One region of the Niveibacterium umoris genome, then DNA from elsewhere that is predicted to be linked to it. Evidence: predicted binding sites of a transcription regulator. Region 1 holds the regulator's gene; each other region holds the start of a gene.
The links. Region 1 encodes FNR, which switches genes on or off when oxygen is low (the NO sensors DNR and NnrR bind a similar motif). Its sites were predicted from a motif close to TTGANCTAGNTCAA; they were not measured.
Positions count from the first base shown of each region.

Region 2: the regulator FNR is predicted to act here: its motif matches at 950-963, upstream of GGR36_RS03235 (hemerythrin domain-containing protein).
Region 3: the regulator FNR is predicted to act here: its motif matches at 1,510-1,523, upstream of feoB (ferrous iron transport protein B).
Region 4: the regulator FNR is predicted to act here: its motif matches at 1,035-1,048, upstream of GGR36_RS11775 (hemerythrin domain-containing protein).

Region 1 is NZ_JACIET010000001.1:496,503-498,698, forward strand. It holds gene GGR36_RS02115 (PHA/PHB synthase family protein) at 1-349, shown strand, start outside; gene GGR36_RS02120 (SirB2 family protein) at 339-746, shown strand; gene fnr (fumarate/nitrate reduction transcriptional regulator Fnr) at 747-1,487, opposite strand; gene hemN (oxygen-independent coproporphyrinogen III oxidase) at 1,581-2,196, shown strand, end outside.
Region 2 is NZ_JACIET010000001.1:730,396-732,591, reverse strand. It holds gene GGR36_RS03245 (cbb3-type cytochrome c oxidase subunit I) at 1-393, opposite strand, end outside; gene GGR36_RS03240 (c-type cytochrome) at 406-831, opposite strand; gene GGR36_RS03235 (hemerythrin domain-containing protein) at 1,020-1,475, shown strand; gene GGR36_RS03230 (DUF2249 domain-containing protein) at 1,472-1,693, shown strand; gene GGR36_RS03225 (hypothetical protein) at 1,700-2,196, shown strand, end outside.
Region 3 is NZ_JACIET010000001.1:1,639,368-1,641,563, forward strand. It holds gene feoB (ferrous iron transport protein B) at 1-1,402, opposite strand, end outside; gene GGR36_RS07420 (oxidoreductase) at 1,549-2,196, shown strand, end outside.
Region 4 is NZ_JACIET010000001.1:2,628,728-2,630,923, reverse strand. It holds gene GGR36_RS11780 (peptide ABC transporter substrate-binding protein) at 1-857, opposite strand, end outside; gene GGR36_RS11775 (hemerythrin domain-containing protein) at 1,140-1,544, shown strand; gene GGR36_RS11770 (hypothetical protein) at 1,564-1,749, opposite strand; gene GGR36_RS11765 (M1 family metallopeptidase) at 2,020-2,196, shown strand, end outside.

The DNA.
Region 1 (2,196 bases):
AGTAGCCGCTGAAGACGATCACATCGCGCCTTGGCGCCAGGCGTTTCGCGTGATGAATTTCGTCCGCGGCGAAAAACGCTTCGTCTTGTCATCCAGTGGTCACATCCTTGGCATTGTGAATCCGCCGGTGCAACCGCCCAAGCGTGAGTACTGGATCGCGACCGCACATCGCACCGACAGTGCCCATGCGTGGCGCGAACGGGCGGAACATCTTGCTGGAAGCTGGTGGGAGGACTGGACGGCGTGGTTGGGGGAACGCTGCGGCGAGCAAGTCGCACCGCCTCCGCTCGCTACGGCAGCCTATCCGGAGCTCGCGGCTGCGCCTGGCGAATACGTGCTTGAGCGTTGAACTGGCGGCAATCGGGGTGGATTACGTCTGGCTCAAGGGCGTCCACGTTGGCTGCGCGATCATCTCCGGGTGCGGATTCGTCGCCCGAGGCGTAGGCGTGATGCGATCCGCCTCGTGGGTCGAGCGACGCTGGGTCCGGATCGTGCCGCACGTTGTGGATTCGATACTTCTTGCGTCAGCGATTGCGCTTGCTTGTGCGCTCGGCGTGGTGCCGGTTCGAAATGATTGGCTGAGCGCCAAAGTTGTGGCGCTGCTGGCCTATGTGATGCTCGGCAGCGTTGCGCTCAAACGTGGGCGGACAGACAAAGAAAAAGCGGCCGCTTTCGCGGCCGCCTTGGCGGTATTCGGCTACATCGTGTCGGTAGCGCACACGCATAGCCCGATCCCGTGGCGCTGATCAGACGTTTGCGCGACCGATCAGGCGGCGCAGGCCTTCAGCATCCAGGATCTGGATGTGCTTCTGATGGACGCTGATCAGTCCGTCATCCTGGAACTTCGAGAATGCGCGGCTCACTGTTTCGAGTTTCAGTCCAAGGTAAGACCCGATCTCTTCGCGCGTCATCCGCAGGTGGAACTCGGACGCCGAATAGCCCCTCAAGCGCATGCGTTGCGACAGGTTGATCAGGAAGGCGGCCAGCCGCTCTTCCGCTCGCATCGAACCGAGCAGCATCATGATGCCCTGTTCGCGCACGATCTCGCGGCTCATGAACTTGTGGAACTGACGCTGCAAGGGTTCGATCCGGCGTGACAGTTCCTCAAGGCGCTCGAACGGGATCATGCAGACGTCGGAATCCTCCAGCGCCACGGCATTGCAGACGTGGCGGTCGGTCGAGATGCCGTCGAGTCCGAGGATCTCGCCAGCCATCTGGAAGCCGGTGACCTGATCGCGACCATCTTCGGTCAGGATGTCGGTTTTGAAGAAACCGGTCCGAATCGCGTAGATCGCCTCGAAGGGTTCGCCCGCGCGGTAAAGGTGCTGCTGCCGCTTCACTTTCTTTCGCGCAGTGATGAGTCCGTCGATGCGTTCAAGATCGACATCGTCGAGCCCGACCGGCAGACAGAGTTCCTTAAGATTACATTGGGTGCACGCAGTTCGCAGGTTTACGGCCGTCAGCGCAATGGTGGCGGGTTTTTCCAAGTCTGGTGCTCCAAGTGGGCTAGTTGATGGCAATCAAACGGCTCCTACGGAGTTCATGACACCTTCCGGCATCCACAGAGAGAAAACAAAACAATGAATCAAATTGAGCAGATGCCGGTCTTCGACCGCGATCTCATCCGCCGCTTCGACGTTTCAGGTCCGCGCTACACGTCTTACCCGACGGCGGACCGCTTCAATGAGGGCTTCGGACGCACCGACTTCGCAAGACATCTGGGTCTGCGAGCGCAGGGCGGCCTGATGAAACCCCTCTCATTATATTTCCACATTCCGTTCTGCGATACGGTCTGCTTCTATTGCGCGTGCAACAAGATCGTCACGAAGGATCGCAGTCGTGCCGAACGTTACCTCCAGTACCTCGACAAAGAGATGGGTCTGGTCGCGGCGCAACTCGCCGGATCCCGCCTGGTTTCGCAGATGCACTGGGGCGGCGGTACGCCGACCTTCCTGTCGGACAGTGAAATCCGCGAACTGTTCCGCGCCATCCGTAGTCATTTCACGCTGACCGAAGGGGGCGAGTATTCGATCGAGGTCGATCCCCGGCGGGTCTCGGCTGAAACGGTCGCGCTCCTTGGTGCCGAAGGCTTCAACCGGATGAGCGTCGGTGTGCAGGATTTCGATCCGGTCGTGCAGGCAGCGGTCAATCGAATCCAGTCTGTCGATGAGACGGCTTCGGTCATCAACGCCGCGC
Region 2 (2,196 bases), 230 kb from region 1:
CTCAAGAAACTCGCGCCCCATCGTCGGCAGCAAGTCGTTGCCGGTGATCTTGGCGAGTGTCGCGTACGGCACCATCAGATAGCCGAGCACGGTGAGCGCGGCCGCGACGAGGAAGATCCAGAACAGCGCCAAGGCGAGCTTCGGGCTGTGCAGTTCGGTCTCTGCTTCCTCGGGAACGAGGTAGTAGGCCGAGCCCATGAAGCCCATCAGCAACCACACGATCAGCGCATTGGTGTGCACCATGCGCGCCACGTTGAACGGAATGGCCGGGAAGAGGAAATCGCCGACCACGTATTGCAGGCCCATCACCAGGCCGAACAGGATCTGCGCGACGAAGAGACCGATCGCCGCGATGAAGTACGGTTTCGCAACCGCTTGGGATTTGTATTGCATGGTGCGCTCTCCTCAACCTTCGATGTTCGGCGGCCACTTCGCCGTGTTGATTTCGGAGCTGTACTTGAGGAACTCGACCAGGTCGTCGACGTCCTTGTCGGACAGGTGGAAGTTCGGCATTTGCCGGCGCCCCGGCGTACCGGTCGGCTGGCTCTTGATCCAGGCCTTGATGAAGTCCGGACCGCGGCGCTGGTAGACGTTGCCCAGCTCAGGTGCGAAGTACGCCCCCTCGCCAAGCAGGGTATGGCACCCGATGCAGTTGTTGGTCTCCCAGAGTTTCTTGCCGTGCGCGACGGCCGGTGTGATGTTTGCGCTGTTGTCGCGCTTGGGCAAGGTGCGGTTGGTGTCTACGGTCAGTGCAATGAACAGGAAGGCAAAGAATGCCGTTCCGCCGTAGAAAACATTCCGCGCCATCGAGGTCGATAGTCCTCCGCTCATGGTGCGTCTCCCCTTTGTGGATGCGGCTTGCAAGGTGGGCGCATTCTCGTGACCCGGGCCAGTCGGCGACATTGATTGCAATCAAGCGGCCACCCGCGTTGGCTTGGCGCACGCGGCGTTGATGCGAGTCAAGGCTGCCGATGGCGTCGCGCCGCGACACTGGACGGAACGACTGAAAGGACTCTGTCATGGCAAGCGTGATCGAACATTTTGCGGCCGACCACCGTGCCTGCGACGACGTCTTCGCACGTGCGGAGCAGGCCATTGCGCAGCGCGCGCAACGGCAGGCGGCTGACGCCTTCGCGCGCTTTCACCTCCTGCTCGACGCGCATTTCCGTGCCGAAGAGGACGTGATCTTTCCGGCTTTCGAGGCAGCTACCGGCATGTCGGCCGGCCCGAGTGCCGTGATGCGCAGCGAGCATGGCGAGATGCTCGCGCTGTGCGAGGATGTACGTCGCTTGATCGCAGCAGGCGAATTCGACGAGGCAGCCAGCCTCGCCGACACGCTGTTCTCGATCATGCAAGCCCACAACATGAAGGAAGAGCAGATCCTCTACCCGATGTGTGATCAGGTGCTGAGCGCCCACCCGCAAGTCGTGGCCGATGCGATTGCCCGCCTAGGTATGCCGGAGATTGCACAATGAATGCCCCTCGCATCGTAGACGCGCGCGGCCTCGAACCGCCGCAACCCTTGCACCTGATCCTCGAAGCGCTGGACACGCTGCCGCGTGGTGAAGAGGCGGTGCTGCTGCTCTACCGCGAACCGGTGCCGCTCTACGGCATCCTCAAGCAGAACGGGTTCACGCACCGCACCGAGTTTGCTGAAGACGGTACGGTGTCAATCCATATCTGCCACGCCTGAGCCAGCATGCTGGAAGTGAGCGACGCACCGCCGCTGTCGGTTCCGCTGCGCTTCTTTCTCGGCGCGCCCGTGTTCGGTATCGCCGGCGCGCTGTTGCTGCTGATCCACCCAGACACGGTTCTTGCCAGCCGCTGGCACCCGCATGCGGTGGCAGTGCTGCATTGCTTCACCGCAGGGCTGATGCTGCAAGCGATGCTTGGCGCGCTATTCCAGGTGTTGCCGGTGGCCGTCGGCAGCATGGTTCCGCAGCCGCGCCTGCTCGCCGCGGCGGTACACCCGGCCAGCGTGATCGGTGCGGCGCTGCTGGTCACAGGCTTCATGCTGCCTGGCCACCACCTCACCGGCATCGGCGCAGCCCTGCTGGCGGCGGCGTGCGGTGTATTCGTCGTCGCCATCGCGCCCGGCCTGCTTCACGCCACGGCACGCGACCCTGCGCGCCGCCTGGTGCGGGTGGCGGTGGCAGGCCTGGCCGTCGCCATCGCGCTCGGCTTCGCCCTCGCGCA
Region 3 (2,196 bases), 1.1 Mb from region 1:
CCAACTGCGCCGAGCAGGGAATCGCAAGCGCCAGCAGGAAGGTCGAAATGACCCTTTCGCGGCGCGTGTGAAGGATGCGGGTGGTGAGCGTCGCCATCGTCACGCAACCGAGGCCCAGCACCATCGGCAACACCGCGCGACCGTTCAGGCCGATCAGCGAGAAGGCGCGATTCGCCAGCACCGACAGGCGCGAGAAGTAGCCAGAGTCTTCAAGAATGCCGAAGGCGATGAAGAAGGTGGTGACGATAGGCAGGATCAGCGCAAGCGCATAGGTCATCCCCATCGTCCACAAACCGTATTGACCCACGAACAGATCGGCCAGCCATGTGACTGGCAGATGGCCGCGTACGAAGCCCTCGACCGCCGGGTTGAGGATGTCGCCGAAGAGATCCTTCTCGGTCAATCCGACCAGGTAACCCGCCCCGAAGACGCCGACGAATTCATACACGACGAAAAGCACCGCCAGCAGGATCGGAAGTCCCCAGATGCGGTGCACCGCGAGCCGCCCGATGCGGGTCGAGAGCAGTTTGGCCTTCGGCACTTCCTTGCGCAGGTAGGCGCTGGCGAGGCGGTCGGCGCCGGCGGCGCGCGCTTGCGCGAGGCCGGTCGACAAGGGTTCGGCGCTCGCGGCCTCGGCGGCTTCGCGGATCGCGACGAGCTGATTGGCGTCGGCCCCGAGACGGGCGGAAAGCCAGCGTTCGACTTCGGCGTCGCGGCCCAGGAACAGCACGGCGAGCCCGCGCGGCGCAAGCGAGGTATTGGGCAAGCGGGCTGCGATCCAGTCCACCGTGTCGCGCACCACCGCTTCAATCGCATCGGGATAGTGAAAGCGCTGTTCGCCGCCATGCTCCTTGTGCGCATGCTTGATCGCTTCGGGGATACGCTGCAGGCCTTCACCGCTGGTCGCGACCGTCTCGATCACCGGTGCGCCGATCGCCTTCGCAAGCCCCGGCAGGTCGATGCCAACGCCGTGCGCGCGCGCTTCGTCGGCCATGTTCAGCGCCAACACCCAGGGAATGCCCAGGTCGGCAAATACCAGCGAGAGCGCGAGTGTGCGTCGCAGATTCTTCGCATCGCCCACCTGCACCAGCGCGCGCAGGTTTTCGTGCAACAGCGCGCGCATCGTGGCGTGTTCGTCGTCCGAACGGGAAGGCAGCGCCAGTACGCCAGGCGTATCCAGCACTTCGGCGCCGCGCTCGAAACGGGCTGCCGCGCGCGACACATCTACCGTGGTGCCGGGGTAATTCGAGACGTTCACATAGGTGCCGGTGAGGCGATGGAACACCACCGACTTGCCGACGTTCGGATTCCCGACCAGTGCGAATACCCCGGGCGCCTTGCCGTCGGCGGCAAGCGCCTGCCTGGCATCGAGAGCGGCTGTGTTGCTGTGGCTGTGTGTCATGTAGGCTACCCGCGGTCGTTGATCCGAAACGTTCCCGGCGGCACCGAAATCCGGTAACGCCAACGCGAATCGTTATCAATTATATATCGCGCTTTTCCCCTGCGCGATTGTTTTGCGTCAATCCCTTACGTCAGCTGGACAAATCGATGCCCGCCACCCGAACCGCAGTGATCGCAGGCAGCACCGGCCTGGTCGGCCGCCACTTGCTCGATGCACTGCTTGCATGCAATGACTATGCCCGCGTGATCGCGCTGGTGCGCCGCGCCTCGGGACTGTCACATCCCAAGCTGGAAGAGCGCGTCGTCGATTTCGCGCGGCTCGACGAGACAGCACTGGCGCTGCCGATCGACGACGTGTACTGCTGTCTTGGCACGACGATCCGCGTCGCGGGGTCGCAAGCCGCTTTCCGCATCGTCGACCATGACTACCCGGTGGCGCTGGCGCGCCTGGCGGTCGCCCGCGGCGCAAAGCGCTTCCTGCTGATTTCCGCGCTTGGCGCCCACCCGGCGGCGTCGGTCTTCTACAACCGGGTCAAGGGTGAGACCGAACATGACATCGCCAAACTAGGGCTGGCGGAGCTTTGGTGCTTCCGCCCTTCCCTGCTCGACGGTGAGAGAGCCGAATCGCGGCCGGGCGAACGCCTTGGCCTCGCACTCGGGCGGTTCGTGTCACCGCTGATGTGGGGTAGCCTGCGGCGTTATCGGCCGATACGTGCAGAAACCGTCGCCCGCGCGATGCTGCGTTGCGCGCTGGGCACAGGCGCGGTGCCGGGCCCGGTCGAATCCGAGGCAATC
Region 4 (2,196 bases), 2.1 Mb from region 1:
GGAATGTCGCGACGGATCTGCTTGAGCTGCTCGGGCGGCACGCCGCCGTCGGCGGTCATGTCGATGCCGTTGGCGCGGTAGCGCTGGTATTCGGCAGACTGGTTGTTGATCGGCAGGAAGGTGACCTTGTCGATCACCGTCTTCGCGTTGTTCCAGTAGTGCGGGTTACGCAACATCACGATGCGCTCGTTGACGACCCGCTCGGCCAGCTTGTAGGCCCCGTTGGAGATCATGTTGCCCGGCTCGGTCCACTTGTCGCCGTACTTCTCGATGGCCTTGCGCGGCACCGGCATCAGGCTGCCGTGCGCGAGCGTGGCAATCAGGTAGGACACCGGCTTTTCCAGCGTGATCTGCAGCGTGTGCTCGCCCAGCGCTTTTACGCCCAGTTCGGAGGGCGGCACCTTGCCTTCGACGATCGCCCGCCCGTTCTTCACATTGCTCGCCTTGCCGAGGTACCAGGCGTATTGCGACGCGGTTTTCGGATCGACCATGCGCTTGAACGAGTACTCGAAGTCGTGTGCGGTCACTGGGCTGCCGTCTGACCACTTCGCGGCTTTGCGCAGGGTGAACAGCCAGACCTTGCCGCCTTCGCGGCTCTCCCACTTTTCGGCGACCCCCGGAATCACCTTGCCGTCTGGTGACAGGCTGACCAAGCCTTCGAACAGCTCGACCGCCATGTTCGATTCCGGGCGGCCTTCCGATTTGTTGGGGTCCAGCGTGGCCGGCTCGGTGCCGTTGCCGCGCACGATCTCCTGAACCGGATGCAGTGGGGTGCCGGCGGGCACCTCGGCGGCGAACGCTTTGGCTGATCCCGCAACAAGGCAGGCAGCCAGGGCAAGCCGTTGGGTCATGCGCATCGTTTTCGGGGCTCCTGAGTCGGCGCGATCGGGTATTGCGCTGCCGGGTCGGGCGGCGCTGCGGCAATGGGCTCCGGCGGGTGTGCGGGATTGCCGTACCAGACAAAGCGGGCAAGGTTAGGCGTTCGAGGGGCTTGCTGCAAGCCGGATGCCTGCCTTGGCGGTGATCGGCGCGCTTTGATCCGCCTCAAGCCTTGTCGCAGATCTTTGCCGTTAAATGCGAATCTGCCGTTTTCCCGTCCCCTGGGACGCGTTTTCAATTCCGCCTGGCCCGAATCGCACATGACACGTAGCCCACGCTTGATCCATCTTTCCCACGAACACGCTTCGGCGCTGAAGCTTGCGTTGGCGGTGCGGGCGCTCACGCCGGACGACCCGAGTGCACTGCCGGCGGTGGCAAAACGGATCCGCGACACCTTCGAGCGTGAGCTGATGGCGCATTTCGACGAGGAAGAGCGCCATGTCCTGCCGCGCCTCGAAACCATCGGTCGCGCCGACCTCGCAGAGCGCACGCGCAAGGATCACGACCGTCTGCGTGAGCTGGCCGCTGCGCTCGAAACGCCGTCTGTCGATGGCGTTCGCGCGTTCGCGGCTGCTCTCAGCGCGCATGTGGCCTTCGAGGAAAACATCGTGTGGGAAGTGCTGGAACCCGGCGCCGGCATGTCTTTCGACCCGGACGCAATCTGAATAGCGCCCGCGCTGCGGGTCAGCTCAAATCGAAGTCGATGCGCAATTGCAGCGACATGTCGCTGCGCACCGCGTATTCGTCCATGACTTCGTGACGCTCGCAGCGCTGCTCGAACGGCGCCTCGATTCCCTTGCCGTGAAGGCGGCAGTGCGAGCTCTCCGGCGCGAAATGCCGGCATTGCGCAGCACAGGGAAGGGGCGTCATGCGAGCCATCGAAACCTCAAGAAGGGGTGATGTGGGGCCAGGCGGCGATTATCGAGGGCTTGCTGTCCTGGACGCTTGTCTCAGATTGCGAATTTGTCAAAGTCGCGAATTTTATCGTCCGCGTGGCCGGCGGCCCTGCTTGCCACACCCGATGTCTCTTCCTCGAACGATCCGGAGCGCTGCTCGCTCGCAGCGAGGGTCCGCCTCCCGTTAGACTCGGGCAAAGCGCGGCACATGCGAAGCCGCCGATGCAGCCTGACGGAGAGTCCGATGTACGCGCACTGCCTGCGCGCCGCCCTGTGCGGCGCAGCCCTCGCCTTGCTCGCGAGCCCATCTCTGGCATTCAAGCTGGAGCAGACGCCGGGCGCGCTGTCGCGCTCGGTCGTGCCGCAGAGCTACCGTGTCGAGATCGATGCCGATCCCTACGCCGAGCGCTTCAGCGGCCGT